Regions from separate parts of the Brevibacillus parabrevis genome, predicted to be linked through region 2. Evidence: riboswitches for the same ligand, from Rfam matches in the RefSeq annotation. Region 2 holds a riboswitch; each other region holds the start of a gene.
The links. A riboswitch is a leader RNA that binds a small molecule or an ion and turns the genes downstream of it on or off. The one in region 2 is predicted to bind cobalamin.
Positions count from the first base shown of each region.

Region 1: linked by a shared signal. The riboswitch ahead of IRJ17_RS14230 (ABC transporter substrate-binding protein) and the one ahead of cobO (cob(I)yrinic acid a,c-diamide adenosyltransferase) in region 2 are both predicted to bind cobalamin.
Region 3: linked by a shared signal. The riboswitch ahead of metE (5-methyltetrahydropteroyltriglutamate--homocysteine S-methyltransferase) and the one ahead of cobO (cob(I)yrinic acid a,c-diamide adenosyltransferase) in region 2 are both predicted to bind cobalamin.

Region 1 is NZ_CP064090.1:2,979,047-2,988,909, forward strand. Features, by position in the region: gene IRJ17_RS14200 (manganese-dependent inorganic pyrophosphatase) at 1-480, shown strand, start outside; gene IRJ17_RS14205 (hypothetical protein) at 539-709, opposite strand; gene IRJ17_RS14210 (MerR family transcriptional regulator) at 830-1,588, shown strand; gene IRJ17_RS14215 (helix-turn-helix domain-containing protein) at 1,733-2,290, shown strand; gene IRJ17_RS14220 (YbaK/EbsC family protein) at 2,350-2,835, shown strand; gene IRJ17_RS14225 (MBL fold metallo-hydrolase) at 2,934-3,881, shown strand; cobalamin riboswitch at 4,024-4,165, shown strand; gene IRJ17_RS14230 (ABC transporter substrate-binding protein) at 4,314-5,297, shown strand; gene IRJ17_RS14235 (FecCD family ABC transporter permease) at 5,299-6,336, shown strand; gene IRJ17_RS14240 (ABC transporter ATP-binding protein) at 6,342-7,118, shown strand; gene cobU (bifunctional adenosylcobinamide kinase/adenosylcobinamide-phosphate guanylyltransferase) at 7,131-7,697, shown strand; gene IRJ17_RS14250 (YitT family protein) at 7,974-8,630, shown strand; gene IRJ17_RS14255 (hypothetical protein) at 8,795-9,271, shown strand; gene IRJ17_RS14260 (N-acetylmuramoyl-L-alanine amidase family protein) at 9,256-9,863, opposite strand, start outside.
Region 2 is NZ_CP064090.1:5,745,439-5,755,301, forward strand. Features, by position in the region: gene IRJ17_RS26330 (sirohydrochlorin chelatase) at 1-938, opposite strand, end outside; gene cobJ (precorrin-3B C(17)-methyltransferase) at 989-2,773, opposite strand; gene cbiB (adenosylcobinamide-phosphate synthase CbiB) at 2,861-3,820, opposite strand; gene IRJ17_RS26345 (histidine phosphatase family protein) at 3,834-4,439, opposite strand; gene cobS (adenosylcobinamide-GDP ribazoletransferase) at 4,436-5,176, opposite strand; gene cobU (bifunctional adenosylcobinamide kinase/adenosylcobinamide-phosphate guanylyltransferase) at 5,173-5,703, opposite strand; gene cobD (threonine-phosphate decarboxylase CobD) at 5,709-6,815, opposite strand; gene cobO (cob(I)yrinic acid a,c-diamide adenosyltransferase) at 6,815-7,354, opposite strand; cobalamin riboswitch at 7,625-7,846, opposite strand; gene IRJ17_RS26370 (TerD family protein) at 8,027-9,863, opposite strand, start outside.
Region 3 is NZ_CP064090.1:4,142,767-4,152,629, forward strand. Features, by position in the region: gene IRJ17_RS18740 (DUF2997 domain-containing protein) at 19-642, opposite strand; gene IRJ17_RS18745 (AAA family ATPase) at 660-2,282, opposite strand; gene IRJ17_RS18750 (4Fe-4S single cluster domain-containing protein) at 2,296-2,865, opposite strand; gene IRJ17_RS18755 (hypothetical protein) at 2,876-3,859, opposite strand; gene IRJ17_RS18760 (acyl-CoA thioesterase) at 3,992-4,468, opposite strand; gene metE (5-methyltetrahydropteroyltriglutamate--homocysteine S-methyltransferase) at 4,500-6,785, opposite strand; cobalamin riboswitch at 6,926-7,126, opposite strand; gene brnQ (branched-chain amino acid transport system II carrier protein) at 7,285-8,637, opposite strand; gene nrdF (class 1b ribonucleoside-diphosphate reductase subunit beta) at 9,066-9,863, opposite strand, start outside.

The sequences.
Region 1 (9,863 bases), 2.8 Mb from region 2:
CTGCTGAAATCCCCTACCTGCACCGCGCAAGATGTTGCGGCAGCTCACGAACTGGCTGAGATCGCAGGCGTGGACTTGCAAGCATACGGCCTGGAAATGCTGAAAGCAGGCGCTGACCTGAGCGACAAAACAATCGCTCAACTGCTCTCTTTGGATGCAAAAGAATTTCAAATGGGTAGCGCGAAAGTGGAAATCGCCCAAGTAAACGCCGTGGACGTCAACGATGTACTGGCCCGCCAAAGCGAGCTGGAAGCAGCGATCTCCGCGATCATTGCGGAAAAAGGTCTGGACCTGTTCGTCTTCGTGGTGACAGACATCTTGAACAACGATTCCGTTGCGCTGGCGCTCGGCAAAGCAACCGAGGCAGTAGAAAAAGCGTACAACGTTACGCTCGCAGACAACAAAGCGGTGCTCAAAGGCGTTGTATCCCGCAAGAAGCAAATCGTTCCTGTACTGACAGATACGTTTCAAGCTCTGTAATTGTTAGAAAAAAGCAAGCTGCCCGGACACATTGGTCTGGGCAGCTTTTTTCATGCATTCAAAACGGATTGTTGTTGTGTTGTTGCAAATGATGCATCGTCTGGTGAGCATAGGCGTCGTCGCTGTAGTGGTGGACGGCGTGCTTGTCTCTGGCCCGCAAGCTGACAGACCCTGTAAAAAAGAAGGCCGCGAGGAAGGTGGCTGCTACTGCGATGAGAAAATAGAGCAAAAGACATTCCCCCTTTTCACAATGGCTTGCTTTTACAATAACATTATTTTCCTGCTGCTACTACTGTTGACTTTGCCGGTGCGTAAATGTGTACGATGAATTTGTCAGGAGGGATACAAGATGGAATATACCGTGCAAAAGCTGGGTCTCCTGGCAGGTGTCAGCACCCGGACATTGCGTTACTACGATGAGATTGACCTTCTCAAGCCGGCGAGAATCAATTCATCCGGGTATCGTATTTACGGGCAGGCAGAAGTGGATCGGTTGCAGCAAATTTTGTTTTACCGCGAGCTTGGTGTCAGCCTGGAGGAGATCAAGGAAATCATGAGTTCTCCCACCTTTGATGCGGAGCGGGCACTGCGGGAGCACCGGGAGAAGCTGTTGGAAAAACGGGCGCAGCTGGATCGGCTGATTGCGAATGTCGATCTGACTTTGGCGCAGCGAGAGGGGACGAAAACAATGACAGACAAACAGAAATTCGAAGGCTTCAAACAGCAGTTGATTCACGACAACGAGCAGCAGTACGGCGAAGAAATCCGGGCCAAGTACGGCGACGAGCGAGTAGAGCGTGCCAATCGGAAAATCAAAGAGATGAGCGAGGAAGAGTATGCGCAAGTCGAGCAATTGAACGAAAAGCTGCACGCGACGCTGAAGCAAGCGTTTGCCAGCGGCGATCCGGGCAGCGAGCTGGCCCAGCAGGCAGCCGATTTGCATCGCCAGTGGCTCAGCTTTTACTGGGACAGCTACAGCAAGGAGGCGCACGCAGGCGTGGCTCAGATGTATGTCGATGATCCGAGATTTACGGCTTACTACGACAAGGAGCAGCCTGGCCTGGCAGCATTCCTGCGCGACGCTGTCGTCATTTACACACAAGCCTAATGACTAGCGAAAAACTTCCCCTGAACCGCGCATGCTTTTGGCGGTTCGGGGGAGTTTTTTGTTTGGGCGCTATTTTTCTTTGTGTTTGTTATGTTATATAATTGTTCATTATCTGATACAAAATGCAAAGAGAGGAGCACTCTGGTGGAATCAATACAGACGATCATTGGAGCAAACTTGGAGACGATTCGCAAAAAGCGGGGCTTGAGCCTCGATAAAGTAGCGGAGCTGACAGGCGTAAGCAAAGGCATGTTGCACCAGATTGAGCGCGGCGATTCCCAGCCGACGGTGACGACCTTGTGGAAAATGGCAACAGGTCTGCAAGTGTCGTTCTCATCGCTGTTGAAGGCGCCGGACAGTGCCGTTTCTTTTGTGTCAATCGCAGACGTGTCGCCCATCATCGAAGACAACGGCTTGTGCCGGGCGTATTTGCAGTTTCCTTTTGATCCGATGACCAAGCTGGAAATGTTTCGCATCGAGCTTGACCCGGGGGCAAGCTACTCGTCGGCTCCACACAATGAAGGCGTCTACGAGTACATTACCGTCAGCGCGGGCGAGTTTTGCCTGAAAATCAAGGACGAGCTGTTTCGCATGTCGGAAGGTGACGGCATCCGTTTTGCCGGAAACGTTCCCCATCAGTACAGCAATGAAGGCGAAAAGCAAGCCGTCATTCAGGTCGTGATGTATTACGCAGAGCCTTAGCTATAACCATACCTGTCGTTCATTTAACGAAAACGTGTAAAAGGAAAGGAGCAAAACTAATGCAGCGATTAAAAGAAAGCGCGCAGAAAGTGCAAGCGAGATTGCAACAATTGGGGTATGACAATCAGGTGGTCGAACTGCCGGACAGCACCCGCACAGCTGCGGAGGCAGCGCAAGCGATCGGATGCGAGGTCGCGCAAATTGCCAAGTCGATCATTTTTCGCCGGAAGACGACGGACAAGCCTGTTCTGGTCGTGGCAAGCGGCACAAACCGGATTGACGAAAAGCTGCTCGCGCAATGGATGCAGGAGAAGCCGGGAAAAGCAGATGCCGATTTTGTGCGCGAAAAAACCGGATTTGTCATCGGCGGTGTCTCGCCCGTCGGACATCTGGAACCGATTGAGACGTGGATTGATGAGGATTTGCTTCGCTTCGAAGTCATCTGGGCGGCTGCCGGGCATCCGAACGCTGTTTTTTCGCTGACGCCAAAGCAACTGGTACAAATGACGAATGGCGAAGTAGCGCGCATCGCTTCCCGCCCGTAACCAGCCAAGAAACGGCAAAGCCCTCTCGAATCCGGGCACGATCAATGGTAAAGTGGAAATATTCACACGATATCAAGTTGGCAGGGGGAGAAAAATCGATGCAACCTACTGAACCGATTTCCTTGGGGCACCGCATCCATCTGATTGACGGCTTTGACATGGGCTGGGCGGAGCGGACGGGAACGTATGTAATAGCAGAGGAACAATTGACGCTTGTCGAGACAGGGCCAAGCCCGTCCGTACCGTACATTGTGGCAGGATTGCACAAGCTCGGCTTTTCGCCGGAGCAAGTCAAATACATCATCGTGACGCACATTCATCTGGATCACGCGGGTGGGGCAGGCTTGTTTTTGCGCGAATGCCCGCAGGCCAAAATCGTGGTGCATCCAAAAGGAGCGCGCCATCTGGTGGACCCGAGTCGCTTGATTGCGGGAGCGAAAGCCGTTTACCAGGACGATTTCAACCGCCTGTTCGATCCGATTGTGGCGATTCCCGAGGAGCGAATCTTGGTGCGAAAAGACGGAGACACCTTGCCGATCGGGCCGAACTGTGTCCTTGAATTTTTGGATTCGCCCGGCCATGCGAACCATCATTTCAGCATTTACGATCCGGTTAGCCGCGGCATGTTCACAGGTGATACAGCGGGCGTTTTTTATCCGCAACTCCAAAAAGACGGATTGCATTTCGTTTTGCCGTCCACGTCTCCAAACCAGTTCGATCCGCAGGCGATGCTTGCGTCTATCGAGCGTTTTCGCAAGCGCGAACTCCAGCGTATCTACTTCGGGCATTTTGGCATGACGGAAGAAGTGGAGGACGTCTATCGGCAAGTGGCAGAGTGGCTTCCCGTATTCGTGGCAGAAGGCGAGGCGGCCGTTTCCGCCGGGCTTGGCACGGAGCAATTGGGGGACAGGCTGTTCGCTCTTGTCAGCCAGCATCTGCAAGCGCGCGGCATTGCCGAGCAGCATGAAGTGATGAACGTCCTGCGACTGGATTTGCAGGTGTGCGCGATGGGAATTATCGATTACTTGCACAAGCGCAAGCAGTAATTTTCGTCGGTTAGGCAAAAGGCTAGTGGCTGCTGCAGGTTGACGGGTAGCCTGGACCTGCGTTTTGCTGCAAAATGACGCATTCTTTTTTTGGCCAAGGAATGCTATGATGGTGGGTGAGTCTTAGCTTGCAGGTACAAACAACTGAATACAGCAAGCAGGTGCCTCGTCTGTCATGGGCGAGGTGAAAAGGGAAGCCGGTGCAAATCCGGCGCGGTCCCGCCACTGTAAAGCGGCTGTCGCAAGCCGCAAGCCAGGAGACCTGCCTGTTTGCATGATGTGCCTGCGCCTTCGCGGAAAGGTTCGGCCCGTTCAGGACTTTTTGGCGTGACCAGATCGTCCTGGCAAGTCGACCCTTTTGTTTCCCGCTGGAAGCGAAGGGGTTTTTCTATGCTAAGAATCAACCAGTTGCCCAGAAAGGAAGTTATACATATGAAACGTTCGTGGAAACTGCTCATGCCCCTGGTCATTGCTGCAAGCTTGGTCGGCTGCACAGGCAATGGCAACACGCAAACAGCCCCTGCTCCAAAGACAGAGGCGCCACAGACAACACCACAGGAAACAACGGCCAAAGCCACTGTCTACCCGCTGACGGTCAAAGATTCGACGGGAAAAGAAGTGACCTTGCAAAAAGAGCCGCAGCGGATTGTCTCCACCTCTCCAGGTGAAACGGAGATTTTGTTCGCACTCGGCCTGAACGACCGGATCGTCGGGGTGTCCGACTACGACGATTATCCGGCAGAAGCTGCCACGAAGCCGAAAGTGGGCGGTGTCGTCAAGCCGAGCGAAGAGGCGATTCTCGCCCAGTCGCCTGATCTGGTCATCGGCGGAATCTCGATGGATGAGCCTGTCGCTGCGAAGCTGAAAACGTTAGGCATGCCTGTTTACGTGACTCACCCGCAAAAAATGGATGAGATATTTGACAACATTTTGGCGATGGGTGTCATTACAAACAGACAGGAGCAGGCGGAAAAAGTAGTCGCAAGCATGAAGCAGGACATCGCGCGCGTGCAGGAAGCGGTCAAAGCGGTGAAGCCGGAAGACAAGAAAAAAGTGTACCTGGAATTTTCGCCGGGCTGGACGGTAGGCAAAGGGGAATTTCTGGATGAGCTGATCTCACTGGCAGGCGCGACAAACATTGCCGCTGATACCCAAGGGTGGAACCCGATCAGCGAAGAAAAGATTTTAAAAAGCGATCCTGACGTCATTTTGTATGCAAAAGGCATTACGGACGACAAGACAGGGAAAAAGCTGGAGGACATCATTGCGAACCGCAACGGTTGGGACAAGATGAAGGCGATCCGCGACAAGCAGATTTTCGGGATGGAGCAAAATTTGCTTTCGCGCCCGGGACCGCGGATTACCCAAGGTTTGATCGAGGTAGCCAAAGCGATTTACCCTGATCTGGTGAAATAAAATGAAGAAGCAGTTGCTTTTATGGGGAGGAGCCAGCAGTCTGATTCTGCTGGCATCGGCGGTAGTCAGCATTTCGATGGGAGCGGCATCGCTTCCGCTTTCGCAAGTATGGCTGATCTTGTTGCATCAGCTCCCCGGCATGTCGGACTTGGTTGCCGTGACATGGCCGGATTCGTCCGAGCAAATCGTGATGAAAGTGCGCTTTCCCCGCGTCATCCTGGCGATTCTGGTAGGGGCTTGCCTGTCGCTTGCGGGCGCCGGATTTCAAGGGGTGCTGCGCAATCCGCTCGCAGACCCGTTTACGATGGGAGTGGCATCCGGAGCTGCTGTCGGTGCCGCTTTTCTGATCCTGTTTGGCTTGCAATTCGCTTTTCTCGGGGAATGGAGCACGCCTGTGGTCGCCTTTTTGACGGGGCTGTGCAGTCTGTGGATTGTACTGTCGCTGGCGAAGACGCAGGGCAAGCTGCAAACAGAGACGCTCATTTTATCCGGGGTCGTCATTCAGGCGTTTCTCGGTTCGCTCGTCTCTTTTATGGTGTCCTTGTCGAACCAGACGGTGAACGAAATCGTCTTTTGGCTGATGGGCAGCTTGTCGTTTCGCGGCTGGGCTTTTACGTATGTGCTGATTCCGTATGTGCTGATCGGCGTAATCGTGCTGGTTGGCTATGCCCGCTCCTTGAACCTGTTTGCCCTGGGTGAGCGTCAGGCGGCGCATCTGGGCGTCAATGTCGACAAGACGAAGCTCATTATTTTGCTCGTATCGACTTTGTTGACGGCGGCAGCGGTTTCGATCTCAGGGATCATCGGCTTCGTTGGCCTCGTCGTACCGCATCTGGTGCGGATGCTGGTCGGGCCGGATCATCGCATCCTGCTGCCGATGTCGGCGATTGGCGGCGGCATCTACGTCCTGTGGGCGGATACGCTGGCGCGGATGCTGCTCGTTCCTACGGAAATCCCGCTCGGCGTCGTGACCGCGTTTTTGGGAGCGCCGTTTTTCGCCTATTTGTTGAAGCAAAACAAACGAACCGGAAGGAGGTAGCTACGATGATCCACGTACGAGGTTTGCAAAAAGCTTACCAGGATGTATCGGTTTTAACAGAAATCGATTTTGACGTGAAGCGGGGCGAGTTTTTCGGCATCATCGGTCCGAATGGCAGCGGCAAATCGACGCTGCTGAAAATGATCTCCAGCGTCATTGCCCCTGATGCGGGAGAGATTACGCTCGCTGACAAGCCGCTTGCCCGCTATACGCGCAAAGAGCTGGCTCGTGTTCTCGCCGTACTGGAACAGGAAGGGCTGCCTCCTGTCGGTTTCCGTGTCCGCGAAGTGCTGGAGATGGGACGCTTCCCTTATCAAAACTGGCTCGGTGAGGAAAAGGATGACGTCACGCCGCTGATCGAGGAAATCATGCAGCTGCTGGGGCTTGTGCCGCTGGCGGAGCGCACGCTGGATCAGCTGAGCGGCGGGGAGAAGCAGCGCGTGGCTTTGGGCAAGGCGCTCGTGCAAAAACCGCAACTGCTGCTGCTGGACGAACCGACTACGTACCTCGATATCGGTTACCAGATTCAACTGATGGATATTGTCCGCAAGTGGCAAAAGACGACGCAAGTGACCGTCGTGGCAGTTCTGCACGACTTGAATCTGGCGTCGCTCTACTGCGACCGCATCCTGATGCTGCACAAAGGAGTGCAGATTGGGGTAGGAACGCCGCAAGACATGCTGCAAACGGACAAGATTGAAGCGGTGTACGGGACAAGACCGATCGTCATGGAGCACCCTGTCCATCATTTGCCGCAAATCATGCTGCAATCCCGGGCGTAAGGAGACGTTGGAATGATCGTACTTGTGACAGGCGGTGCGCGCAGCGGCAAGAGCACGTTTGCGGAAAAATATGCGGCTCATCTGGGAAAAGCAGGCGTCTATATCGCCACCGCGCAAGCTTTTGACGAGGAGATGCGCGAGCGGATCGCAAGGCATCGCGCGCGAAGACAGCAAAGCGGCTTTCTGTGGGAGACAGTCGAGGAGCCTTATGCACTCGCTGACGTGATTCGCTCGTTGCAGCAGCGAGACGAGTTCAAGCAAAATCAGGCAGTCGTGCTGGTTGATTGCCTGATCGTCTGGCTGTCCAACTGGCTGATCCGCCACGAACAGGAGCAGGCAGTGGAACGCACGCTTGCACAGGTAGATGAGCTGATTGCAGCGCTGCAACATTTTCCCGGAACGATTTTGTTCGTTACGAATGAAGTCGGAGACGGACTGGTTCCGGAATATCCGCTGGGACGCATGTTCCGCGATTTGGCGGGCCTGATGAACCAGCGCATGGCGGCGGCAGCCGATCAGGTTTTCCTGCTCACGGCAGGCATTCCGCTGGAGATCAAAAGCAAGGCGTTTCGCTTTTAAGCAGGGGAAAAGACGGTTCGAGTCGTCTTTTTCCCTTTTTTATGCTATAATATAAGAAAAGCAATGGAAGGGATCAGGATACCATGCGTCCCCATAGGACGATCTGGAAACGTTTTGACCTCTCCTACATCTAGCTTCGTAGTAGTCGATCGTCACTTGGACGACCAATCTACTACGAAAGCGAGGCCCTTTGTATGAGTAGCGACTTATACTTGCGATGTTCCTCCGTAGTCGGTTGGTCGTCTGTGCCAAAACCGACAAAAATGCGAGGAATCGATGATGAGGAGAGCGCTGCAATTTGTTCAACGTTACGGTATGATTTTGTTTGGAGCTTGTTTGCTGGCATTTGCGTATTATCACATTAACTTTCAGAACCATTTGTCTGAAGGTGGCTTTGTTGGTTTGGGCCTGTTGGCCAAATACGTCTTTGACCTGTCGCCAGCGTTAATGGTGCTGCTGTTGGATATCCCGCTGTTTTTGGTTGCCTGGTTAGTGAGAGGGCGACAATTCATCTGGGATACGATTTTTGCCTCTTTGGCTTTTACCGGGTTTTACGAGCTGTTTGAGCAGTATTCCCCGATTGTCATGGACATGAGCAGAATGATGCCCCTGGCTTCTGTACTGTCAGGCGTATTGACCGGACTCGGCACGGGACTGGTTTTGCGCTACGGAGCAGCGACGGGCGGCGACGACATTTTGTCCCTGTTGCTCAGCAAGTATACGGGATTGTCCATCGGTACGATTTTCTTGTTGCTGGACGTGATGGTTTTGTGCCTGTCGTTCTGGTATGTGCCGATGAAAGAGATGCTGTACACCATTTTAGCTGTAGTCATTTCCAGCCAAGTGATTACCTGGACGGTCAAATCCGGAACAGGAATCGCCGTAGAGGAAGAGGCGCACGCTCATGGCAACGTCTCTGTGACGCACCAATGAAAATGAGTAATCCAGTTGAAAAACATGCCTATACACATGCGCGCAAAAGGCCAAGTCGGGTTAGCTGTCGACTTGGCCTTTTGCCATTTCTACGTACATAACTATATGGCGAAGTAGTGGATACTAACCCTTACGAGAGTTTTGACGGAAAGGACGGGGGAGCAATGAGCGATCGTTTTTTTGGCAACTACAAAGCGTTCGTGGTCATCCCGGCAAAAGAAAAGGGAGCGGGGCCAAAAGCGTTTGATCCAAGCGATTACAGCCGCCATTTCATCCTGACGTTTTCCTTGTACGATTCGCTGATTACGTGCTGGAAGGAAGCCGGGAAGTTCAAGGTTCAGCCGCGGCAAGGCTTGGCTCGTGTCATCGATGCGTTTAACCTCAAGCACGACGGCACGGCATTTTTGCAGATGCTGGAGATGGAGGACGACCAGCCGTATTTTGTGCTGGCGTTATCTTGCAAGTCCACTGCCGATCAGGAACAGGCAGTCATCAACCGGATCACGCAGCTTCTGGAAAAAGATTTCGCCACGGATCTGTTGATCGGGGAAACGTGGTACCAGTTGGTCGGCGCCAAAGGCAAATTCGAGCGGAAGCTGTTCTCCTACAACATACAGCCTTATGCTCAACCTCCGAAGTAGTCGGCGAGTCCATCTGTGATGGCTTGCGCGGCTTTTTCCTGATAGGAGGACGTGCGAACGAGCGCTTCGTCTTTCGGATTCGATAAAAAGCCCAGCTCCACGAGCACGGACGGCCTGTCGTTTTCCCGCAGAACGTGGTAGTCGCCGTAGGAGATGCCGTTGCTTTTCAAGCCTATGCCGCTTGCCAGGCGCGATTCGATGCTGCGGGCGAGGTCATAGTCTTTGTTTTGCGCATAAAAAAAGGTCAAGGTGCCGCTGTTTGGCTTGGTGGAAGAATTGTAGTGGATGCTGACGAAGGCATCTGCTCCCCGCGCCTCGCTGATCGCCACCCGCTGCGAGAGCGAAGGCTTTTCCGAATCGCTCGTCCGCGTCAAAATGACCTGCGCCCCCCGCTGACGCAGCTTGCTCGCCAACAGCGCCGTTGTTTTCTGGTTCAGTATCTTCTCTTCGGTGTTCCACTTCGTTCCGAGCGTTCCCACATCGCTTCCGCCGTGCCCCGGATCAAGGACGATGACTTTTCCCCGCAGTCCGCCTGATTTGTTGGTTTTGCCTGTGGTTGGACTGCTTTTCCCTTCCAGGATGTAACTCGACG
Region 2 (9,863 bases):
TCGTGAGCATGGTGGTGATCGTGGTCATGGTGATGATCATGGTCATGGTGGTGATCGTGATCATGATGATGCCCGTGATGGTGGTGGTGATGTCCATGTCCGTGATCGTCATCATGGTGGTGGTGATGGTGGTCGATATGCTCCATCGCTGCCAGTCTGTACTGACAGGTGTCACAGTTCAGCTTCACTTCCCCGTGCAAGGCTTCCTCGACGCGATCCTTGAGCACTTCTTTCAGCAACGGGTGGAAACCGAAATACTCGGCCATCTCAAACTGGGCATCCGGATATTGCGCGCGGAACTTCTCCAGTTGATCGCTCATCCGTTTGATCAGCACACCTGTAAACAGGAAGTACGGCAACAGCACGATGCGCTTGGCGCCAAGCTTCAGGCAGCGCTCCACTCCCTCGTCGTACAGCGGGTAGGTCACACCCATGAAAGCTGTCTCGACCAAAGGCGCCTTGTAACGCTCCCAGAAAAGGCGGGACATTTTGTAAATATCACTGTTGGCATCCGCGTCGCTGCTGCCGCGCCCGATGACGAGCACAGCCAGATCGTCGTAATCTTCTCCGGAAGCGAAGCCCGCTTCTGCCATGCGTGTAGACAAAATGTTGATCACTTCTTCGTGAATGCCGATCGGACGACCGTAGATGAACTGTACGTGCGGGTGCAGCTCCTTCGCTTCGTCAATCGCCGCCGGGATGTGGATTTTCGCATGCCCCGCAGAGAACAGGATGATCGGAATGACCGCTACCCGCGTCGCTCCTCTCGCTACACACGTATTCAATCCTTGCAGCATGTCTGGTCTGGCAAACTCCAGAAAGCACGTCTCGATAATCGGCACATCCAGCTCAGGCGCAAGGGAAGCGACAAACTGGCGAATCTCTTCGTTGCCTTCCGGGTCCTTGCTTCCGTGTCCTACAAATAAAACCGCGTCCATTTCGTTTCCCCCTCGTTTTCGGTCAACTCCGCTACCTATTGATCCGTCTGTCAATCTCCGCAAGCGGCGTTCTCGATTTCCGCTTTGGCAGGCTCGTACCAGGCATACCCCTCCAGCTCGCCTACCCGTTGGAAAAACTTGTGGAAGCGCTCATTCGGAAACGCCTCTTTTTTGAATCGGTTCACGATTCGCTCGACAAGCGGCACAATCGCCTCTTTATCAATGCCTTCCGCAACCGGAATGCCGGAATGCGCGTTACGTCCCACCGTTTTCGCGCCCAGGAACAAATCGAATTTGCCTTTGCGGAACACGATTCCGATATCCTCCTGAACAGCTCCATAGCAGGCCATTCCGCAGCCGTTAAAGCCGATTCTCAGCTCTTTGGGCATTTCCTTGCCACCCAGCCGCTGGTGCAGCTCCTCCGCGTACGGGATGCTGTCTTTTTTCTCGCCATCGCAAAAATCGCACGCCTTCACCTGCAACACATCCCCGATCGGGCTGAGGATAAGCCCCAGCTCGCGCAAACGGCTGGTCACACTTTCCGGATCAGCAGTCGGCACACGCATGATGATCTGGTGGTGCGGGGTATATTCGATCTCGCCTTTTTCTCCTGCGACTTCGGCGATCGCCATCATCTGCATCGGCGTGATTTTTTTGTTGGCGACACCGGGACTGACGGCGAACTCAAAAATCATTTCCGGCTGAAACGATGAAGCCGTACGAACAGCGCTTGTTTGGGCAGGCTTCGTTTCGATGCCTTTTGCCGTATTGACGGCACTCAGCGCTTGCATGGCCCAATCGAGCGGCGAGCGCTCTGCCTGGTGAGCAACCGTTTGCGCTGCCTGTTCCACCGGAGGAGCTTCCAGGACAGCCGTACTCGTTGCACTTCCGGCTAGTCCGGCTTGACCAGCAGCCGACGGACTTTCCACATCAGTCGCCAGCACAGGTCGCTCACTTGCTGGCTCTACTGTCTTTGGGGCAGTCGTGCCCACGCTTTCGTCGCCTGCTTCCAATGACCACGGTTCATTTTCCACGCGCAGCCGTTGATGCGGTTTGAGCGGCTGTTCGTCTGCCGACAGCGTGTATTTGCGCTGGTAGCCGCGCGGCGTAATCATTTTGCCATCGTACACGAACGTCGAAGAGTTCCCGATGATGACCGTCGTCAACATGCCGATGTCGTGCTCCAGCATTTGCGCAAGTGTCGTCACCACGACCGTCTCGCGCTCGCGGTAGGCGCTTTTCACGATTCCGACAGGTGTATCAGGCGAACGGTATTGCAAAAGGATGCGCTGCGCCTCCACAATCTGGCGCGTGCGTCGACCGCTGCGCGGGTTGTACAAGGCGATGACGAAATCAGCCATCCCGGCTGCATCGATCCGTCTGGCAATCAGCTCCCATGGCGTCAAGTGGTCGCTCAAGCTGATCGTGCAGGCGTCATGCATGATCGGAGCACCGAGAATAGCGCCACAGGAGTTGATCGCCGAAATGCCCGGAACGATTTCGATCGGAACGCCAGTCGCCTCTGTCCAGCCTTTCTCGACCAGCACTTCGTAGACCAGACCCGCCATCCCGTAAACGCCGGAGTCTCCACTGGAGATCACCGCTACTTTTTTGCCTTCCTCTTCCGCTTGGCGCACGGCTTCGCGCGCACGCGTCACTTCCTCGGTCATCCCGGTGCTGACGATCTCCTGATTGGTCAAAAGTCCGCGGATCAAATCCACGTACGTCGAGTAACCGATAATGACGTCAGATTCTTGCAGGGCTTCCCGCGCACGCTTGGTGATATGTTCAAAACTTCCCGGGCCAAACCCGATCACAAACAACTTGCCGCTCATACGGCCCCTCCCCTTTCCATCGCATACGTGTCGCATGCAGGCGTTATATGGTCTTACTCTTACGGTGTCTTTTCGCTCATCATCCGGCTAGACAAGTGTCAGAACTGCTGCAATCCCCAAACATAAAAGCAGGCACAGCAAGGAAGTGAGATACATCAGACGAATGGTTGCCGTGATATCGGCAGCAGCCAACGGCCGATGCGGGTCCCCGAGCCTTGCCCGATTGGACGGCACACCCTGGTAGTAGTTAAGACCCCCAAGCTGTACGCCAAGTGCGCCAGCCACCCCCGCTTCCGGCAATCCGCTGTTTGGACTTGGATGCAGGTGCGCGTCTCTTTTGATCATCGCCCAGCACTGTCTCCAGTCCAGTCGTTGCAACCAGCTTGCCATGACCAAAAGCAGCGCGGTCAGGCGAGCTGGTATGTAATTCATCACGTCGTCAAAACGCGCGGACGCCCAGCCCAAGTTTTTGTACTTCTCATTTTTGTAGCCGACCATCGAATCAAGCGTGTTGGCCGCCCGATAAGCCATCGCCAGTGGCGCACCGCCCAATGCGGCGTAGATCAGCGGGGAAACAATCGCATCCACGATGTTTTCCGCTACCGTCTCCACCGCCCCCCGGCAAATTTCCGGCTCATCGAGCTGATCCGTGTCACGCCCTACCACCATCGACAAGGAGCGCCTTGCCGCCGCCATGTCATTTGCCAGCAGATGGCGGGCAATCTCCAGCCCGGCGTCCGCCAAGCCTTTTGTCGCGATCGTCGTGGAGATGAGCCAGGCTCCAACCACCCACGCGAGCAGTGGATGCACGAGAGCAGCCACCCACAAAATCAGCCAGACGGCGGCATAGCTGCCTGACACGATCAGGAGCGGAAACAAGATTCCCGCCAGCTTCAAATGCGATTCCCGCTTGACGACCGCGCGAATGACACGCTCCAGCCGCGTGATCCACCATCCGATGATCACCACCGGATGCGGCAAGCTGCGCGGGTCGCCTACCACCCGATCAATCAAGTATGCCGCGCACAATACCCACACTTCCGTCATGTTGTCCCTCTCTTTAGCTTCCCAGCCTTTGTCTGTGCCAGCGCTGCCCATCCCACTCCGCAAACAGCGCTTCTCCGTGCTTTAGCCCGTCTACTTGCCAGTATTGGCGCGGATCTTTTGCAAGCCATGCCGCCTGGAACCAGCGAATCACTCCGCCGTGGGCAACCAATACGGTCGTTTCGTTTGGTTCCCGCTGTTGCCGATCCATCAGCTTGCACAACCAGCCGTCTACGCGGTGGCCCAGCGCTTGCAGGCTTTCCCCGTTGGGCGGACAGCAGTGAAAAGGATCGTCGTACCAGCGCGTAGCCCGCTCGCAATCCGCCTGCATCAGCTCGTCGTAGGTCAGCAGCTCCCAGTCGCCAAAAGACAGCTCCCGCAAAGCCGGAACAGAGATGATCGGCACATCCCATACGTCGGCCAGCGGTTGGGCCGTCTCCAGGCACCGGAGCAAATCGCTGGCGTAGAGCGCATCAGGCCGTTCGATCTGGCGGGACAAGCGCTCTGCCAGTTCACTCGCCTGCCTTTTTCCATCTATGTTCAAAGGGACGTCGCTATGCCCGAGATATCTGTGTTCCCGATTGCTGTCAGTCTCGCCATGGCGTATCCAGACCCACCTCATAACCACCAACTCCCGACCAGTACAAGCAGCATGACCGCCTCGCTGCTCTCGATGACAGCCCCGTAGCAATCCCCGTTCAGCCCGCCCAGCTTGCGGGCAACCGAACGACAGAACAGCAGAGCGAACAAGCACGATCCAGCGATCGCCGCGACGACCTGCCAGCCGCCTGCCAGCCAGCCAGCTGCGAGCAAAGCCACATAGCCGATGACGATCGCCCACAGCGACAATCCGGCGCTGATGCCTTTGCCGATCCCTTTATCCGCCGACAAGTACGGCCAGAACCGAATGGCAAGCAGGACATGGGTCCGCGCCGCTGCGGGAACAAAAACGAGGAGCAGCCCCCAGCCTGGATGTGTCAGCTCTGCCAAAGCGCCCGCCTTGAGCAGCAGTAGCAAAAGCGCCGCCAGCACGCCAAAAGCACCCACGCGGCTGTCCTTCATGATCGCAAGCACTTGTTCTTTTGGCCTGCTGCTGCCCAATCCGTCCGCCAAATCCATCCAGCCGTCGAGATGCAGTCCGCCTGTGATGTACACCCAGACGACGAGCGTCAACACGGCGGCAAGCCACGGACTGAAGAGCGAAAGCCCTGCCTGGTGGACACCCCATAGCAAAATACCTATGACCAGCCCGACAGCCGGATACCAGTTGACGCTTTTTTTCCACGCCTCATCGGATGGGCGCAGCCACGGGACGGGAATCCGCGTAAAAAAGGCAATCGCGTGCCAAAATGCATTCATCCTTTGATCCTCCACGGGATTCCGGCCATTACCGCGTAGACGGCATCCGCCTGCCGTGCACTCTGTTGATTGACATCCCCGAGCACATCGGCGAACCATCTGCCCAGCCGATTCATCGCCACTCCGCCCAAGCCGACCTCGCTGGTGACTGCGATCACTTTTTGCGGGGAGCGGCTGACGAGGGCAAGCCACGCCTCCAGTTCCTGCAAAAGCGCTTCGGTATGCTCCTGGCTGCGCCACTGCGCTTCCTCGACGCTCATCAGCCGATTGCTCACCCATGTCGACAAGCAATCAATCAGCACGACCCCGTAGCCTGATGCAACGCTCTCGTAGTCGCAAAGCCGCTCCCCTACCTCGACGCTTCCCCATTGACTTGGACGGCGCTCTTTGTGCCGCTCGATCCGCTGCTTCATCTCTTCGTCCCAGGCTTGCCCCGTTGCTACGTAAAGAACTCGCTCGCCAGCCTGTTCGGCCAGCTCTTCGGCAAAGCGGCTCTTGCCGGAGCGAACGCCGCCTGTCACCAACACCAGACTCAACGCTTGCCGCCCCTTTCATCCCGCACCTCGCGCAAGACCGCCATCAGGCGAGCATTTTCCGCACTTCCGCGAACCGCGATGCGCACGTCATGGGCAGTCAGTCCGGGATACATCGCGCAATTGCGGATCAGCACCCCTTTTTTGCCAAGCCATTCTTGCAACTGGGCCGCCGGCAGCTCCCCCGGCGAGCGAACGAGCAAGAAGTTCGCCTCTCCCGGCCACACTTGCCATCCCAGCTCCTTGCCGACGAAGTCGAGCAATTTGGCCCGCTCTTCGGCGATCAGGCTGCGGGTTTTTCGCTCGTACTCCTGCTCTATCAGGCACAGTTCCCCCGCCAAAAGGGCCAGCGCATTCACGCTCCAGCTCACTTGCTTTTGCCGCATGTTGGCGATCACGTCTGGATGGGCGATCGCGTATCCCAGACGCAGGCCGGGAATCGCATACATTTTCGTCATCGACCGCATCAAAATGACCCATGGAAAGCTCTCCAGGCGACTCGCCAGCGTAAACTGCCGTTCTTCCGCCACGAAATCGAGAAAAGCTTCGTCCACGACCAGCCAGGTGCCTGTCTCTGCCGCCCAGTCCGCCATTTGCAACAGCTCCTGCGGCTCGTACAAGATCCCGGTCGGGTTGTTCGGCGAGCCGACAAATACGAGATCAGCCTGTTCAAACAGCTTGTACAGCTCGGCGCGATCCGGCTTGTAGCCGTTCTCTGCTTTTCCGTAGCAACCAATGACACGCGCGCCAAACTGCTCGGAAAGCTCTGCATATTCCGAAAAGCACGGATACACGACGCCGACTGTCTCTGGTTGCAGCCCGAGAATCGCCAAAGCCATCGCTTCCGCCGCTCCATTGGCTGGCAAAAGATATGCTTCCGGCAGTCCGAGACGCTTCGCCAGCGCCTGGCGAAACTCGCGGTGTCCCGGGTCCGGATAGCGCAACACCGCAGACAGCGAATCCAGCAGCATGTCCCTGACCCGTTCCGGCATGCCGAGCGGATTGATATTGGCGCTGAAATCGAGAAACTCTCCAGGCTTTACGCCAAAGCGTTGCGAGGCGGTCAGCAAGTCGCCACCGTGACCATACGTTTCCAGCACGTTCATTAAAATTCTACCCCCAGCACTGCTGGTATTCCTTCGTCATAGTAATGCTTGAGCGGCTTCATTTCTGTCACCAGATCAGCCATGTCCATCACTTCCTGCTTGGCGCTCCGCCCCGTCACGACCAGATGCACATGGCTCGGCCTGTTTTGAATCGCTTCCAAAACATCCGACAGCGGCAGCACATCGTCAATGGGAAAACGATCGATCGCCAGCGCGTTGTTCAGCTCGTCCAAAATCACGACGTCATACGCTCCCGAAGACAGCTTTTCCCGGGCAAAAGCCCACGCCTCCTTGAGCGCTTCCCGATGCTCCTCTGGCGTCTTCGTCCACGTAAAGCCTACGCCCTTTTGCACGATCTCGATGCCGAGCTTGTCAAAAATGATTTTCTCTCCATACGTCCGCTCAGGCGACTTGATGAACTGAATCATAATCACCTTTTTTCCCCGCCCGGTCGCCCGTACAGCCAAGCCCACCGCTGCTGTCGTCTTTCCTTTTCCGTCTCCGGTATAGACCAAAAACAGTCCACGTTTATTGCTCACAACGCACACCCCCAGATTGAAGTGAAGACCTTGCTGTCATTTTGACCCTACATACTTTTCAGGGCCCCCGTCAGTTACCTAAAAAGGATAGTTTTCTCCAGCCCTTTTCAGGTACTTTTCGGGGACCCCATTGTCCAGTCCAAAAAGTGTCAGCGATTGCTTGTCAGGCGCACAAAAAAACGCTTTGTTTTCCAAAATCTAGAAGGAAAACAAAGCGCGGATAGCTGACAAAAACAATCCTCACCTCTTCCTTTGACCCGAAGGAAAACAGTGCATACACCAAAACAGGCAGGTTTCCTGGCTCAAGGATCATCACTCTTCTTCTCCTTCCCGCCTCGTAGTGGGGCAGTGGATGGCGCCGTTGCCAGGAAGAAGAGCTACTCTTTTACAGTGGCGGGACCGCGTTGGCATTTCACCAAACTTCCCTTTTAACCCTGTCTTTCACGAAATAAGCACTCGCAAAAACACAAGGACCTGTTTTCTATCCTATTCAAATGTCGTTCATTCATTTCAATAACACTCACTTGTTTTAATAATAGCAAATGCTACCGTGGATTCAAGCAAAAGCTGCAAATCGGAGAGGGAAAATGGAAAAACACGGAAAATCCGAGGGAGCGATTCTTGCAAACAACGAAAAAAGCCAGCCTGAGCTGACTTTTAAACTTCCCATCATTAACCAGCGAGGAAATCAGCCAAGATCACTTCCATGTCAAACGGGGTAATCCCCTCTTCCATGGAAAAAACCGTGTCTGCTTCCTCCATCCGGTCGGTAATCGTCCCTCTCGCCTGTGCGTGCAGGGTGAACAGCTCGTGCAAGGTCGGCTTCACAAGTGTCGTCAGCGCGCGGCCCATCCATTCGATACCGCCGCCATTTGCCTCTACGTTGTTGACGAAGCGCGGATGCGAACGCAGCGCGATGTCCGTCCAAATGACTTTTCGCTCTGCCAGATCGAGAATGACCGGGAGGCAGATCGTCGAACGGGCAGCGATGTCGGCTTTATCCTGAACTGTCAACGGTTCAAAAACTTCGCCGGACTCGGGCTGACTGCGGATCATCCAGCCTGCGAAGCACTCCGGCAAATCGCAATACGGCTGGCTCGTAAACGAGTTCAGTGACATCACGACATAGCGCCCGCCGTATCGAAGCACTGACTCGATATCGACATCGATGAACTCGCACGCTCCGTTCGGCGCCTGTACGACATCGCCGCTATGGCAGGCGCGATACTTCGCGGACCGCAAATTGGTGTAGGACACATGCTCCATGTACGTCCACTTCTCGTCATACAGGACAGCGGACAAATCGATATCTACCCGCCCGGTAGGGACATCGTTGACGATCCCTTCCTTCCACCAGGTGAAAAAGCGGATCGTGCTCCCCTCGGGGATCGGCAGTCTGGAGCCGCGCGCTATCGTGCGCAACGCCTTGCTTGCCGATCTTTGGGAAAAAGGCACCAGTTGCTCGTGCAATTGCGGGTCGATATAAACTTTTCCGAGAGTAGGCAAGGCAGAAAAGCGCCGAATCAATACCTCGCGACATATCCCGGCTGCACGCGCGCGCTGTTCATCCGCCAGCTGCGGAAGCATATTGGGGATCGCCTGTACTTTTGCCACTTCTCCTTTTGGAAAGAACGTTCGCCACTCACCGTATCGCTCCCGCTTGTCAAAGTGATTCATCACCTGCAAAAGGACGGGGGTCGATACAGAAGTCGCTATCTGCTCAAAGGAGCGCAACACCTGATCGCCCGCTTCCGTCAAGCGGAGCATGTGATCCAGCCGTCGGGCAAATTCACCTGGCCGTTGCATCAGCAATCTGGTCGCTTCTTTTATATCGCACGCCAGGATCGCCAGCTCGACCTGACTGTTGAAAGTCTCGATGCGCCGATTGTTGCGCAAAATATCAAACGCTTCCGCTGCCCGCGGATAACGGTCTTTGTATTCAAAAGGATGCAAAATCTCCCCGAGGCGAATCCAGCGGTTTTTATAGCGCTGCATGTCTTCCGCCAGGTTCGGGCTTGCTTCCAGCAATCGAAGCAACAGCCTGCGCTCGGCCCGTCTGAACTTGCGAAACTTCGCAGGGGCAGCCAGGCTGACATCCCCGTCGGACAGAGCCGTCGCCAGTCGCAGAACATCTGTTGACGTCTTGCAATACTTCGCAAAAAAGTCAGGCGGCATTTTGTCGGCCCGAAGCAACACGCTCGCCACGACAGCGGCATTTTCCTTGTGCGGGATTTCCGGCGGCAAAGCTTCCGCAATCCCTTTGCAACCGTGAATCAAGCCTTTCAAGTCTTCCTTGTCCTGAGCGGAGAGCGAGCTGTTCGCCCGCAGCATGTTCATGCCTATTTGCAGCAGCTCTTCGTCCGTTCCCAGTTGAATCACTTTCAAACGGGATTCTTTCAGGAGCGGCAGCCGCTTTTTCACTTCATGCACGGGAAGCTGCCACGTCAAGTAATGGATAATCGCCTGGAGGTACAGTTCCCCGTCGCTCGCTTCCATGACCTGGCGCGGG
Region 3 (9,863 bases), 1.6 Mb from region 2:
TTGCGGTTGCCTGTTGTGCTAATATAACCTCAAAATTTGAATCTGCTGATCTTCCACTGTCGCGTTGTACTCATGTGTCCATGTTCGTTCCAGCTCGCTTGGGCTGGAGAGCTTTTGCTCGATTCCTTCCGTCAACTCCGCACAGGAACGTCCCAGCACGCCTTCGACCGCTTCTTCAACCGTTCCCTGCTCGTTCATGGAAATCCGCAGCTTCCGCGCATCTGTTCCGATCGTCAGCACATAGGAAATCACTTGCCCGCTCTTTTCCTCGCTTACCGTCACCGTTCCTCCCGCAGCCACAATCGAGTCGCGCAGAGCTTCGACGGTTCCCTGCAAATACCCCTCCCTGATTTCGGAGAGCAGCGATGCGGAGCGCTGGCGAAGGAGGCCAGGCGACAAATCATGCGATTCAAAGTAAGGGATAAGCCCGTCTTTTGTCTCCTCGAAATAGACGTGAATCCCATCCTTGAACCCGGTCAGCAGCTTGCCGAGCACAGTTCCGCCAATCATCAATTCTTTACTGAACATGTTTTTGTATTCTGTCCAGACAACGTTCTCCGGCTGGTAGCCCAAAGTTCGCAACGCTCGAAAAAGCGTGCGTTTGTCCTGGAATGACATCGAAAATGTCGTGCAGTGGCTCAAGCGAATCCCTCCCCGGGCTAAAAATCGATATTTCTGCCGACTGCCTCCTCGCGAGCGACTCCATCTGCCATGGCATTTGCCGGGCTTGCTGGGCTTGCCAGGCTGGCGCGGACGGCAAACTCTTTTGCCCACGAACGCAGCTTCTCGATTTCCTCCCGCCTGGCTTTAGCCAAGGGAACTGTGCGCTGCATGGCCAGCAAAATATCTTCCGTGTCGATATCCCGATCTTTTTCCTCGGGATTACTGCGCTTCGCAAAGGCATCGATCAGCCCTTCATGGAGCGAAGCCTCAATCTCGGCACCCGTCAGGCGTATGCCTTCCCCCCAGTATTTCTCGCCCGATACTTCGACGAGCTTATCGATGTCAAAACGGGCCGGGTTGCGCTTCAGTCGCTCCAGATGGATTTTGAGAATTTCTTCGCGCTCTTCCGGTGTAGGCAAGTCCACGAAAAAGATTTCGTCAAACCGTCCTTTTCGCAAAAGCTCTGCTGGAAGCTGCTCGATCTTGTTGGCAGTCGCGAAGACAAATACAGGACTCTTTTTCTCCTGCATCCAGGTCAACAACGTTCCAAAAATGCGCGTGGCGACTCCCCCGTCGGAAAAACCGCTGCCCACGCCGGACAAGCCTTTCTCGATTTCATCGATCCAGACGATCGACGGCGATACGGCTTCACACATCATGAGCGCCGAGCGAATATTCGCTTCGGACGAACCGACGATGCCCGCGAATACCCGTCCCAAGTCCAGGCGGAGCAGCGGCATTTGCCAAGCAGCCGCCACACTTTTCGCACACAAGCTTTTTCCGCAACCGGGAACGCCGACCAGCATGACCCCTTTTGGCCACTGGATGCCGAACTGTCTCGCTTCCTCCGAGTACGACGCTTTTCGTCTCAGCAGCCAGCGCTTCAAGTTTTCCAGTCCGCCGATCTGCTCCAGGTTCAATGATTCTGTCGAGATGTATTCCAGAACCCCCGATTTTCGCACAATCTGCTTCTTCTCTTCCAAAATGGTAGAGACATCGCTTGCGGATATTCCGCGATTTTTTACCAGCGCCTTCGCCAAACAGTTCTCGATCTCGTTGCGCCCCAAACCTACGGCGGCCCGGGCAAGCGCTTCTATGACTTCTGGGGATTGGTCGATCACGACGCCCGGACGGCCGACGTACGCATCAGTAAAGCTGCGGATGATTTGCTTTACTTCATCCAGGTCAGGCAGAGGGAGGTCGAGAATCGTGATCTCATGCTGCAGCTCTACAGGAATTTCCAGGGAAGGAGCGATGATAATCGAATTGGAAGGGAAGCCTGTCCGCGTCTTTTGCGCAAATTCGCGAAACGTTCTGATGTTTACATGCGATCCGCGCAGCAGCGGGTGCAGATCAAACCATAAAAACAGCGTAGGCTCTTTCGCCAAATCTTCGGCCATCGTCAGAGCGATGCGAAAATCTGTGCTCTTGTGGTCAAGCTCTTCCCCGTTCAGCACAAGACCTTTTGTCGCTGTCCATGTCACAATCCGCTTGTTCAGGCTGGCGCCAATCCCTTGGAACACATCGAGCGCCCGCTCCTCTTCCGATGTAAAAATGTACAGGATGCTGTATCTGGCGCGAATCAGATACTCCACTTCCTTGACAAAATCTTGCAGCATGTATGTACTCCTCCTACAGCCATGTGTACAGGCTCGATTGAATATTCGCGGTAGGAAAACCAGTCAGATGCAAGGAACGCTCCCCTTGAACCAGTTCGACTTTTCGTTGGGGAATCAACTCTTCCGGCGTGATCCGGTTCGTCAGCACAATCAGTTTCTTGCCATGCCAAATCTCCTCCGACTGCGCCTGATAAGGCCCCGCAATCGCCACGTCAAACAGAAGCAAGGCTTTGCGCTTTTCCTCGCAACGCAAAATTGCTTCCGCTGTATAGCCTGTGAACAAAAGGACGGTGCCCGAGTGAACCTGGCGAAACGACTGAACCAGCCGCCTTACTTGCTCCGGCTGATCCAGCGGTTCTCCTCCGGAAACGGTCAGTCCGTCAACTGGCAGCCGTCCCAGTTCTTGCCCTAAAGAGTCTGGTTCATAGAGCCGACCGCCTTGCTTGTCCGGGTGCGTATTCGGATTAAAGCAGCCGCGGCAGCCAATGGAGCAGCCTTGCACCCAGACGACAGCACGGTTGCCAGGTCCGTTTACCCTGCTTTGCTTGCATATTTCATGGACTCGCAATGACTGCGCCAACATGCTCTCCCTCCTACAAGTCCAACTGCCTTCCTGTCGCACCTGTCTTTCTCGGTACTTGCCCGCTGTCGTTGTTGCTGGCCGCACTTGACGGAAGCTCAATTTCCCGAATGACCACCCTTGGCTTTTCACTAGGTGCGTGTTCCTGAAGTTCGGGACGCGGCATCATCCGCCCATCGCGAATAAGAGCGGGTGTACCGGGTGAAGCAGTCTGAAGAGCTTCATCCAACGCTTGCAAAAAATGCGAGACAAACTCTTCGGGGGAATCCTGAAAGCTTTTTCCGTCCAGCTTCAGGCGAACAGCGTTATCATGGACGGTCCCGATCAGCAGAAGCAAGCCTTCGCCATTCTTTCCGCTGCCGACGATGCCAAGCTTTTGGATATCGCGCAGCCGACATTCCATCCGCACGGCTTCGTGCCGCTCCTGCATGACGATGCAGACGAGCGCGTCCTGTTTGACCAAAAAGATTTTGTTGTTGGGCTGCACATGTCGCCAGCTCTCGAAATCTTTGTACAGCGCCTTCACGATATCTTTTGGCGTAATAATCCCGATTTCCTCCAGCTCAAACAAGGTGGCATCGTCAATTTTCGTATGTACCTTGATCCGGCGCTTCATTACGAACTGCAAGTAAACAAGCGCGGAAAGGCCGATAAACAGCGTAGGCCCGACAGAAAGCTTTGTGATCAGGCTGAACAAAATCAAGCCAGCCATGCCAATTTGGGTGTACGTGATCACTTTGATTTTTTGTTCTCCTGTCTTGCGAAAAAACGAGAACCCTTTTCCGGGCTGATAGTCGGCAAGCTGGTTTTGCAGCATTCTTTTAAATTTTCCAATCGCCCAAATGCCAGGTACAACAAACACCAACCCCAACAGGAGCAGAAGAAAATTGCCCGTCATGATGCCGAACAGTGACATCAATCCGAAAAAGGCGCTGGTGATCCAAAGTGTCCTGATTTTCTTGTGAATCTCTGCAACTGCTTCGTTCTGGTTTTGCAAGTTTGTGCCCAACCTCCACTCCATTATTTACTACTTTTTTCCTACGCCTATTATAGTAGAGACAAGAAGGTGAGTAAATAAATCGGTGCCAGCAAAAAACCCCCACCACAGTGAGGGTTTTGCTGCAAAATTCTATTGTTCCGCTTTGCGCTGTTTTCTCAATGCGTAGCGGTGCTTTGCCTTTTCATGCTGGATGCGCTCTTCTTCCGTCTCGGGAATGACAGCCGGCACTAACGTTGGCTTTCCTTGGTCGTCGAGCGCGATCATCGTCAAGTACGCCCTCGCTGTCATTTTCTTTTCGCCCGTCAGCAAATTTTCCGACTCGACCTTGACGAACACTTCCATCGACGTGTTGTGTGTCCAGGTGACGTATGCTTCCAGATTGATCGCTTCGCCCGTTTTGATCGGCGCGAGAAAATCAAAGGAATCGCTGGAAGCAGTGACGACGGGCTTCCGGCAATGACGCATCGCCGCTATGCAGGCGATTTTGTCGACGTACGCCATGACTTTTCCGCCAAAAATCGTATTGTGATGGTTCGTATCCGGCGGGAACACGAGATCAGTCAAATAGGTTCGGGATTGTCCGGTCGGGCATGCTTCTGTTGCCATCTGTGCTGCTCCTCTCGTTGCCATCATACGATTATGCTTTTTGTGTCAAACGGTCACGCACAGCATGCGTCGCCGCCACCATGTTTTTCAAAGCTTCCACTGTCTCTGCTCTTCCGCGCGTCTTCAGACCGCAATCCGGGTTGATCCAGAATTGGGCTGGCGGCAATACTTGCACGCCGCGCGACACCATCTCTTCGATCTCCGCGACAGCTGGAACGCGCGGGCTGTGGATGTCGTATACGCCCAGGCCGATTCCTTTATCGTACGTGCAAGTCTCGAAGACGGAGACAAGCTCGCCGTGGCTGCGGGACGTCTCGATCGAGATGACGTCGGCATCCAGCTCGCTGATGACGTCGATGAAGTCGTGAAATTCGCAATAGCACATATGCGTGTGAATTTGCGTGCTCGCGGCAACTGTCGAGGTAGCCACGCGGAACGATTTGACGGCCCAGTCCAGATACGCCGCCCTGTCTGCCTGCTTGAGCGGCAAGCCTTCCCGCAGCGCAGGCTCATCCACCTGAATCATGCGGATTCCCGCCGCTTCCAGCGCCTCCACTTCTGCTTGCAGCGCCAGGGCGATCTGTTCGCACACCTCTTGGCGGGACACGTCATCGCGGACAAATGACCAGTTCAAAATGGTCGCCGGGCCTGTCAGCATGCCTTTTACTGGTTTTTCCGTCAACGACTTGGCGTATACGCTCTCTTTGACGGTCATGGGAGCGACGAACTGCACATCGCCGTAGATGACAGGTGGCTTGACGCAACGGGAACCGTACGACTGAACCCAGCCATTTTTCGTGAAGACGAAGCCGTCGAGCTTTTCCCCGAAATATTCGACCATGTCTGTCCGTTCAAACTCGCCGTGGACAAGCACGTCCAGCCCGATCTCTTCCTGAATCGCAATCCACTGCTTGATTTGCTCCGCGATGAAGGCATCGTACTGCTCGACTGTCCAGTTCCCTTTTTTGTACTGCTGTCTGGCCTGACGAACCTCTGCCGTCTGCGGGAAACTGCCGATCGTCGTTGTAGGCAAAAGCGGCAGCTTCCAGGCGGCTTGCTGGATATCGCGGCGCTCGTGGAACGGCACGTCGCGTTTGGCTTCTGTCGTCTCCAGCGCTTTTCGAGCCTGCTGTACTTTCTCCCGGTTTCTCGCCGGAGACTCGGCCAGGCGGAGCAAGTCCTTTTCGTTCTGGGCAATTTCCTTCGATATAACATACTTTCCAAATCGGAATCCTTGGACTAAAAGCTGCACTTCTCCCAATTTTTCGTCCGCAAAGGCTAATGCCGCTTGAACTTCCCCAGGCAAATCGGTTTCTGCTTCAACAGTGACGGGAACATGCAACAGGCTGCTCGATGGCTGTAGCCAAATTCGGTCCGGGTCGACCACATTGCTGATCGTCTTGACCAGCTCCCACTTTTCCTCCAGGGCCGAGCGCCAAATGTTGCGGCCATCGACGATTCCTGCGCCGAGCACTTTTTCCTGCGGGAAGCCATGTGCCGTCAGGTTGGCCAAATTCGCTTTTCCTCCGTGGACAAAGTCCAGGCCCAAGCCTTCCACTGGCAGCGCGATCAGCTCCTCGTACCAATCCACCGCTTCGAAATACGTCTGAACCATCAGCTTGAGGTGTGGCAGCGCCTGACTGAACTGTTCGTACACCCGGCGAATAAGCGCTCTGTCCTGCTCGGAAATATCTTGGACGAAAGCCGGCTCATCGATTTGCACCCATTCCACGCCATGCAGTTCGAGTTCACGAAGCACGTCCACGTAAAGCGGCACGATCTGATCGACAACGCGTTCGAACTCGTCCTTCGCATATCCTTTCGCCAGCTTGACAAACGTGTACGGCCCGACAATCACCGGCTTCCCGACGATGCCCAGCTGATCCCTGGCCTCCAGGTACGCTTTCAGCGGCCTGTTCTCTGCCAGCACTGGCGGGCGTTCGCCAAACTCAGGAACGATGTAGTGATAGTTCGTATTGAACCACTTGGTCATTTCGCTTGCGACAGCTTCTTTGTTGCCGCGCGCCATGGCGAAGTACGTATCGAGCGGTACCGGGCCGCCATCATAGGCAAAACGCTTCGGAACGAGTCCGAACATGACAGCCATGTCCAGCATGTGATCGTAGTAAGTAAAGTCGTTGACGGGAATCCACTCGATGCCTTTGTCTTTTTGCTTGATCAGATGCTGCTGGCGGATTTGCTCCATTTGCGCAAGAAACGCTGACTCTTCCAATTTGCCTGCCCAAAAGGACTCCAATGCTTTTTTCCACTCCCGGTCTTTGCCGATTCGCGGATATCCCAGGTTGCTGCTTTTCATGAGCTTTCTCTCCCATCCATTGAAGGTATTTGTAAAGCCAATCAAAAAAGGCACTTCCAACGGTCAAAAAGAACGTTAGAAATGCCAAATAAGCACTGAGATCACAGCATCCTAACACCTCCCTATCTCCCGTAGGTTAAGCAGTGTTGTCGAAACAGGCAGGTCTCCTGACTTGAGGATCACGATCTGCACAACGCCTTCCCAGTCCGTCTCGACCAGTGGCTTATCGCTGTGCAAACTCCCCTCATACAGTGGCGGGACCGTGTCGGATTCTCACCGACTTCCCTTTTCATCCTTGCGCCGATTTTCGCGGCCAAGGAACCTGTTCCCACTCATATGAAATTGTCGGTATGAGTGCATGTGCTCTCGCATCTAGCAAAAGAGCACCTTTCTCCTTACAGTAACACGTAAACCAGTTTTTGTCATGCTAAACTATTTCCACTCACCAAAATTATTTCAAAGTTCAGCCTGATTGCCTCTACTCTGCCAGCTTTCCGGTTTATTGCTTGGTCAGTCGCAGCTCCTGTGCCCGCAGAGAAGGTTTGCGAATCATGTAAATAGTGTAGCCGATCACAGCGCCTGCAACAGCGGGCAGCATCCAGCCAAGCCCGATCGTATACATCGGCAAGTAGCGAGTAAAGAAGTCGTTGATGACGGGAAGCTGGGCACCTGCCGCGTTCAGTCCGTCAAACAGGCTGATCAGAAAAGTAGCGAGCAAGCTTCCCTGATACACCTCTGGTCGTCCGCCAAATCCTTTGTGCATAAACGTTAAAAAGACGAGGGAAATCGCAATCGGGTACATGGTCATCAAGATCGGAACCGACACTTTGATCAGCGCCGTCAAGCCGATATTGGCGACGAGTGTACTGAACACAGCCAGAATGACGGCAAACTTTTTATACGAGATCGCCGGAAACAGCGAATGGAAAAACGAAGAGCAAGCTGTAATGAGACCGACGCTGGTGGTCAGGCATGCGATCGTAATCATGAGGCCGAGCAAAACGGCGCCGTAAGAGCCGAAGTAGTAATTGGACACCTTGGCCAAAATTTGCGCCCCGTTTTCCAGATGACCAAGCTTCTCCACACTGGAAGCGCCCATATAGGCAAGCACCGTGTAGAAGAACGCCAGGAGTGCGCCCGCGATCATCGTTGCTTTTGCGCACGTGAGCAAAATTTGCTTTTTCGCCGTGATGCCTCTTTGCTTGATCGCATTCACGATGATGATTCCAAACACAAATGCCCCCAAAGCGTCCAAGGTTAAATAGCCGTCCTGAAAGCCTTTGTAAAACGCTTTGGACTGATAATCCGTCACAGGTGCTTGCAGCGCGCCAATCGGGAACAAAATCGCCGTCAACACAATCACGCCGATAAAAGTCAGCTTGATCGGTGTCAAGACTTTTCCGACTACATTGATAATTTTTCCAGGATTGAGAGATAACAGGCAAGCGAGTGTAAAGAACAAGACGGTGAAGACGATCAGTGGAACCGGACCAGCTTGCTCGGACAAAAATGGCTTGATTCCGATCTCAAACGAGACGTTCCCGGATCGCGGAATAGCGAAAAACGGCCCGATTGCCAAGTAGAGCAAAATCGTAAACACAAGACCAAATACCGGATGCACACGACTCGCCAACGAACGCAAATCATCCATTCCCGAATAAACCAACGCGATAATTGCGAGCAGCGGCAGCCCGACTCCCGTCACCAGGAAGCCCGCATTGGCCGTCCATACGTTCGTTCCAGCCATTTGCCCCAGCATTGGTGGAAAAATCAGATTCCCCGCTCCGAAGAACAGAGCGAACAGCATAAAGCCGATGATGAGGATGAACGAAGAAGAACCTTTTTGATGCATGACACAAACCCTCCTGTAATTCCAAAGCAAAGGTGCTTTTCAGCAACCCTCTGATTAGTGAAAAAATTCACACAATCACTCCGCCCGCTCATGCCCCAACAACCGGGATCAGATCGAGCGGGAATAATTGTCAGATAAATCAGTCGACCAAATCGGTAATCGATGACCAGATCGCTTCTCGCTTGCCACTTCCGCGCTGATCACGATTCTATCTGGACAACCAGAAGTAAAACAGCTCGTTACGTCATTTATTTATAACATAAATATAAATGAAAAGATATTGAAAATAGGCGATTCATTTCCTTCCCATCTATTAAAATATTATTTATCGAGCAAACCTCACGTATATTCTACTGGCGCATTTTCGGATCGGAATCGAAAAAAGACTGCCAATGAGCGGCAGTCTTTTTAAACATACGTTTAACTTTTTACTCAAAGCGGAAATCATCATCTGTCAGCGGCTCGACGTTGAGCGTGCGGACATAGCCATTTCCTTTTTTCGAGAAGAAATCATGCTGCTTCGTATGCGTCCGAATCCCGTTCAAAACGATCGGATTGACTTCTTCCTCCGGGAAGAACGGGTCCAGTCCCAGGTTCATCAACGCTTTGTTCGCGTTGTAACGCACGTAAGCCAGCACTTCGTCCGCCAAGCCAATTTCCGTATATAGAGACACGGTATACGCCTCTTCGTTCTCATGCAGCTCGTGTAACAACGCGTACAGCTCCTCTTTCACAGCTGTCTGCTCGACGACGCTGAGGCGTTGATACACTTCTTGCGCAAGCACGCCGACGTACAGTCCGTGAATGCTTTCGTCGCGCACAATCAGGTCGATGATCTCGCCACTGCTCGTCATCTTGCCCTGTCCAGCCAAAAAGAGCGGGTAGAAGAAGCCGCTGTAAAACAAATAGCTTTCCAGAAAAACAGAGGCAACCATCGCCATGTACAAGTCTTTCGCTGTCTCGATGCTTTGATAACGTTGCGAGATCAACGCCGCTTTCTTTTGCAGATGCGGATTGCGCTCCACCCAGGCAAAAATCTCGTCGATTTCTTCGGTGGCAGCCAAAGTCGTGAAAATGCTGCTGTAAGACTTGGCGTGAATTTGCTCCATCATGCCCATGAAAGCCAGGACGGCTTTTCGCTGCAATCCGTCCACATGCTCCATGATTTTCGGCATCCCGACGCCGCCTTGCACCGTATCGAGCAAGGTAAGGCCACCGAGCACTTT